Regions from separate parts of the Pseudomonas sp. GQ91 genome, predicted to be linked through region 1. Evidence: predicted binding sites of a transcription regulator. Region 1 holds the regulator's gene; each other region holds the start of a gene.
What was found. The regulator FliA, encoded in region 1, starts transcription of late flagellar genes. The targets are predictions, from matches to a motif close to CTAAAGTTTNNNNNNNNNNNGCCGNTAA.
Positions count from the first base shown of each region.

Region 1 (2,191 bases):
CTGCGATAGTTCGTTATGCTCCATAGCTCCCCCGTGGCGGCATCAACCGTGGATACGTTCGAAGATCTTTTCGATCTTCTCTTTCAAGGCCAATGCTGTGAATGGCTTGACCACGTAACCATTGACCCCGGCCTGGGCGGCTTCGATGATCTGTTCGCGCTTGGCTTCGGCGGTCACCATCAACACCGGGAGGCCACGCAGTTTTTCATCCGCGCGCACATGGCGCAGCAACTCGATACCGGTCATGCCTGGCATGTTCCAGTCGGTTACCAGAAAGTCGATACTGCCGCTGTTGAGAATCGGAATCGCCGTAAGACCGTCGTCCGCCTCGACCGTGTTAGTGAACCCAAGGTCACGCAACAGGTTTTTTATGATCCGCCGCATCGTTGAGAAGTCATCAACGATGAGGATTTTCATGTTCTTGTCCAATTCGACCTCCAAGCAGTCTTAAACGCGTCCAGCACCTGGCCGCGCCATATCATTCAACAGGCATTACACAAAAAGGACTGCAGGGGTCGCACCACGGGCCGCTCCCGCCCAGGCCAAGCGCCCGGACGGTAACGTTCACAGTGTCCCCACACTGCCTGTCAGCGCGCGCGCCACTCTCCCAAACGCCCCCGCAAACGGGCCGCGCATTGGCTGTGCAATTGGCTGACCCGCGATTCGCTGACACCCAGGACCTCACCGATTTCCTTGAGGTTCAGCTCTTCGTCGTAGTACAGCGCCAACACCAGCCGCTCACGCTCCGGCAGATTGGCGATTGCATCCGCCAACGCACTCTGGAAACGCTCATCTTCCAGATCGCGCGACGGTTCGAGATGACCACTCGCGCCGTCCTCGTGCAGCCCTTCATGCTCGCCATCCTGTAACAGGTCGTCGAAACTGAACAAGCGGCTGCCCAAGGTATCGTTCAAAATCCCGTAGTAATCGTCGAGACTCAATTGGAGTTCGGCCGCAACTTCATGATCTTTAGCGTCACGACCGGTTTTTGCTTCAATTGAGCGAATTGCGTCACTCACCATCCGAGTATTGCGGTGTACCGAACGCGGCGCCCAATCCCCCTTACGCACTTCATCGAGCATTGCGCCACGGATGCGAATCCCCGCATACGTCTCGAAACTCGCGCCTTTGCTCGCGTCGTACTTGGTCGACACCTCGAGCAGGCCGATCATGCCCGCCTGGATCAGGTCTTCGACCTGGACGCTGGCGGGCAGGCGTGCCAGCAGGTGATAGGCAATGCGCTTGACCAGAGGCGCATAGCGCTCGATCAACTCGCCCTGACTGTCACGTGCCGAATTCTTGTAAAGGTTGTAGCCGCTTGATGTCATAGCACCGGTCCTGCGCTCGTCTGATGCACCAATCGCTCGACGAAAAACTCCAGATGCCCCCGAGGATTGGCGGGCAGTGGCCAGGTATCGACCTTCTGGGCGATAGCCTTGAACGCCAACGCGCATTTGGAACGAGGGAACGCTTCATAGACTGCACGCTGCTTTTGCACAGCCTTGCGCACACACTCGTCATAGGGCACTGCGCCGACGTATTGTAAGGCGACATCGAGGAAACGATCCGTGACCTTGGTCAACTTGGCGAACAGGTTGCGCCCTTCTTGCGGGCTCTGGGCCATGTTCGCCAAGACCCGGAAACGGTTCATGCCGTAGTCACGGTTGAGCAGCTTGATCAGTGCATAAGCGTCGGTGATCGAGGTCGGCTCGTCGCACACCACCAGCAACACTTCCTGGGCTGCACGCACGAAGCTGACCACCGACTCGCCGATCCCGGCGGCGGTGTCGATCACCAGTACGTCGAGATTGTCGCCGATATCACTGAAGGCCTGGATCAGGCCGGCATGCTGCGCCGGACTCAGATGAACCATGCTCTGGGTGCCCGAGGCGGCCGGTACGATGCGAATCCCGCCAGGCCCCTGCAACAGCACATCGCGCAGCTCACAGCGGCCCTCAATGACATCAGCCAGGGTATGTTTGGGCGTCAGTCCCAGCAGAACGTCGACGTTCGCCAGCCCCAGGTCGGCATCCAGCAGCATGACGCGGCGGCCAAGCTCTGCCAGGGCCAGGGACAAATTCACTGACACGTTAGTCTTGCCGACGCCACCTTTGCCGCCGGTCACCGCGATCACCTGTACGGGATGCATGCTGCCCATGTGCTTTCTTTACCTTGTCTTGCTTAGACGCAG
Region 1 is NZ_JCAXED010000008.1:94,647-96,837, reverse strand. It holds gene AC6CIA_RS13810 (protein phosphatase CheZ) at 1-24, opposite strand, end outside; gene AC6CIA_RS13805 (chemotaxis response regulator CheY) at 43-417, opposite strand; gene fliA (RNA polymerase sigma factor FliA) at 588-1,328, opposite strand; gene fleN (flagellar synthesis regulator FleN) at 1,325-2,158, opposite strand.

Region 2 (2,191 bases), on a different contig from region 1:
CAGCGAAGGCGATTTTCCAGGCGCCGCCGTGATGCCCGCCCGCGAAGCGCTTGACGCGCTTGATGATGATCGGCTGATTGTTTTCCATGATTTAGCGACCGCGAACCGCTTGTTCCAGCTCGACAAAGCTCGGACGGTGTCTCGGATACAAAACCTTGCGCCCGAACTCCACGGCCAGGGACGGCGGCATGCCGGAAGCCGAGGCCACCAGGGAAGCCTTGATGGACTCATAAATGTTCAGTTCTTCCTTGGCGTCGTGGGCCAGGGACGTCGCCAGCGGACCGAAAAAGCCGTAGGCGGCCAGGATACCGAAGAAGGTCCCCACCAGCGCCGCGCCCACGTGCATACCGATGGCCGCCTGGTCACCCTCGCCCAGAGACGCCATGGTCACCACGATCCCGAGCACCGCCGCGACGATACCAAACCCGGGCATGCCGTCTGCGATACCGTTTACCGCGTGGGACGGGTGCTCAAGCTCTTCCTTCAAACTGAACAACTCCATGTCGAACAGTCCTTCCAGCTCATGGGGTGCCATGTTGCCGGAGGACATGATGCGCAAGTAGTCGCAGATATAGGCGGTCATGCGCTCATCCTTGAGCACGGCCGGGTACTTGGCGAAGATCGGGCTTGCCGCGGCGTCTTCGATGTCGCCTTCAATGGCCATCATGCCTTCACGACGGCTTTTGTTGAGAATCTCGTAGATCAGGCTCAGCACTTCCAGGTAGAACGTGTGGGAAAAGCGCGAGCCAAACATGGCCAAGGACTTCTTGAACACATGCAGGGTCGTGTAGCCGGGGTTGGCTTGCAGGAATGCGCCCAGCGCAGCACCGCCGATGATCAGTACTTCGAAAGGCTGGATCAGCGCGGCAATTTTGCCGTGAGACAGAACGTACCCGCCGAGCACGCTAGCGATAACGACGATGATGCCGATAATTTTAACCATAGGGGATGAGTACTTGCGCCGTCGGGTTCATGGACATATTCGGAAGATCTGAAAACTCTTCTTCTACTTATCGGCAAAACTGCGCCAGACTATAGCCCGTTAAGGCGAAAAGCCAGTTCGGCCCACTCCGGGCGTGTTGACCGCAAGTGATGATCGCACCCCAATCATGGCAAACGAAACGGCAGTCCAAACTTCAAAACCCACTACCCTGGCCGGCTGGATAAAGCGTCTGGACGAGGTTCACCTGCCCGTCCCGCAATCGAGCCATAACGCGGTGTGCAAGGCCATCGCCGACAGCCGTCGTTCGTTGCGAGATATTGCAGAACTGATGCAGGACAGCCCGGCGCTGGTGCTCAGCGTCATGCGTGAAGCCAACAACCACACACACGGCAGCCTGGCAGAACCTGCAGAAAACCTTGAAGTGGCGATCAATCGCCTCGGCTTGAAACGCACCGAGGAACTGCTGGCCCGCTTGCCAGCGGTCCCGCTCAATGAGATTCCGGTGGCGCTGCGCCAACTTCAACTGATCAGCCAGCATGCCTCGCAACAAGCCAGCGGCCTGTTTGCCAGTCGCCTGGCGCGCCTGTGGCAAGACATCCACTGGGGCAGCCTGCTGTTTCTCTCGCCGCTGTGGCCAATGGCGGTGATCTACCCGAAACTGCTCGAAGAATGGGAATTGCGGGTGGTCCACAAGGGCCAATCGGCACACCAGGTCGAACAAGAGTTGTTTGGCGTGCGCTTGCTCGAACTGTGCCTGGGGTTGACCGAAGCCTGGCGCCTGCCGATCTGGGTCTCTCAGGGTTATCAATTGTTGCTCGGCGAACAACGCCTGCTAGTCAAGGCGCTGCGCATTGCCCGAGAGGAAACGCCGCTGCACCAGCAGCAACAACTGGATGATGACCCGGCGCTGCGGCGCTGGCTGAACCAGCCGGCCAACACCGTGCTGCTGGCCAACGGCATGGCCCTGGCGGCGCAGGAATCCTGGTCATGCCTGCACACCCTGCGCTGGCAATACCTGACCGCGCTGTACTTGCAGCAACCGCTGGCCGAAATCCAGCAACAGGTTCACCAGCAGGCAGCGATCAGCGCCCGCCATACACTGGCGGCCGATCTCTGGCACCCGGCACTCGCGCTGATCTGGCCGTGGGACGAGCAACGGGTGCATCGTGGCTTGCTACCGGCCCCGCCCCCCACTGCTGAAGCGCTGGCCGTTTGGCGCAAGCGCTGCGGCGAACTGCTGATGGAGCC
Region 2 is NZ_JCAXED010000005.1:172,933-175,123, forward strand. It holds gene motB (flagellar motor protein MotB) at 1-88, opposite strand, end outside; gene motA (flagellar motor stator protein MotA) at 92-943, opposite strand; gene AC6CIA_RS09375 (HDOD domain-containing protein) at 1,110-2,191, shown strand, end outside.
Region 2: a site for FliA is predicted at 1,011-1,038, ahead of motA (flagellar motor stator protein MotA). Genes of this name have one in related genera too.

Region 3 (2,191 bases), on a different contig from region 1:
GCATGGTGGTGCCGGAGGAATGGGGCGGCACCTATGTTGACTATGTGGCCTACGCGCTGGCCGTGGAAGAAATTTCCGCCGGTGATGGCGCCACGGGCGCATTGATGAGTATCCATAATTCAGTGGGTTGCGGCCCACTCCTCAACTACGGCACACAAACGCAGAAAGAAACCTGGCTGGCCGAACTTGCCAGCGGCCAGGCCATCGGTTGCTTTTGCCTGACCGAACCCCAGGCGGGTTCCGAAGCCCATAACCTGCGGACCCGCGCTGAACTGCGCGACGGCCAGTGGGTGATCAACGGCGCCAAGCAGTTTGTCAGCAATGGCAAGCGGGCCAAATTGGCAATTGTGTTTGCCGTGACCGACCCAGAGCTGGGTAAAAAAGGTCTCTCCGCCTTCCTGGTACCGACCGACACACCGGGCTTCACCGTGGACCGCACGGAGCACAAAATGGGCATCCGCGCCTCGGACACCTGCGCCGTCACCCTCAATCAATGCACGGTACCCGAAGCCAACCTGTTGGGCGAACGCGGCAAGGGCCTGGCGATCGCCTTGTCCAATCTGGAAGGTGGCCGCATCGGGATTGCCGCGCAGGCGCTGGGTATCGCTCGCGCAGCCTTTGAAGCGGCGCTGGCCTATGCCCGTGACCGGGTGCAATTTGACAAGGCAATCATCGAGCACCAAAGCGTTGCCAACCTGCTGGCCGACATGCAGACCCGCCTGAATGCCGCACGCCTGCTGATCCTGCATGCCGCGCGTCTGCGCAGTGCCGGCAAACCCTGCCTGTCGGAAGCCTCCCAGGCCAAGCTGTTCGCTTCCGAGATGGCTGAAAAAGTCTGTTCTTCAGCGATGCAGATCCATGGCGGGTACGGCTACCTGGAGGATTACCCGGTTGAGCGCTACTACCGCGATGCGCGCATCACCCAGATTTATGAAGGCACCAGCGAGATTCAGCGGATGGTGATCGCCAGGGAACTGAAGCACTATCAGATTTAACCCACTGCCATTGAATCGCGGGCGCACAGGTCCGCGATTCAATGCCTGGCTCGGCCCGCGTTTTTTTCTTGCACGATCGTACCTAAAGCTCCTTGCCCCCAAGCCGATACTTTCTACGAAGCTCTTAAAAAGCTGCGTCGATAATAAACGCTTCGCAAGGACCGCCCCATGCCCTCACTACGCTCCATCCAAGCTCGCTACACCTTGTTTCTCGTACTGTTCGTCCTGCTGTTATTCATCTTGACCGTGGTTGGCATCGGCCAACTTGTGGCCCCCAAGTTGCGTCACACCGAAGAACAGGTCGCCCTCAACCGCATTGCCGAAGTGGCCGAACAGATTCAGGGCGAATTGAACAAGGTCCAGTCTCAGCAACGTAGCATCACCCAGACCATCCCCCTGCTCGACAGCGATGCCATCGACAAGGTCCTGCCGGGGCTGGTGGATCAGTACGGCGAACAGAAGGTATTTGGTGGCGGCATCTGGCCCCTGCCCGACCAGCGCACCCCGGGGCGAAATAAACACAGTACGTTCTGGCACCGCGATGCCTCGGGCAAGCTGATAGTCAATACTTTCTGGAACAGCGACGCGGCCCCCAACTATTACGACCAGACCTGGTACAAGGGCGGCCTGCAATCGCCCGCGGGCCAGTGTGCCTGGGCTGCGGCTTACAAGGATGACGCCAGCGCCCAGCCACGCACCAATTGCGCCATGGCCATTGCGCGCGATGGCGTGCCTTACGGCGTCGCCACCATTGATGTGACGCTGGGATTCTTCAACGACCTGGTGGCCAGCAAAGAGAACGACATCGGCGGGCAGATGCTGATCGTCGAGGGTGACGGCAAAATCATTAGCAACAGCTCGCGGATCAGCGGCCCGCTGGTGTTGAAAAACATCAGCGAACTGACGGCCACCTCGGCTTTCGCCGCGCAGGTCAGCGCCGGACTGGCCCATCGTGATCAACCGTTGCAACGCAGTGAATTCGATAATCAAGGCGTAGCCAGCACGTTTTTCATGCGCCCCATTGAAGGCACGCCCTGGTTCCTGGCCACCGCCCTGCCCACCTCACTGATCACCGCCCAGCGCGATGATGTGCTGGGAACCCTGAGCTTGCTGCAAATCCCCATGGTCTTGTTGCTGGTGCTGCTGCAGGTCTACGCCATCCGTCAGTTGGTGCAGCGGATGAAAGCCCTGAAGAC
Region 3 is NZ_JCAXED010000001.1:182,846-185,036, reverse strand. It holds gene AC6CIA_RS00720 (acyl-CoA dehydrogenase family protein) at 1-995, shown strand, start outside; gene AC6CIA_RS00715 (methyl-accepting chemotaxis protein) at 1,164-2,191, shown strand, end outside.
Region 3: a site for FliA is predicted at 1,078-1,105, ahead of AC6CIA_RS00715 (methyl-accepting chemotaxis protein). Genes of this name have one in related genera too.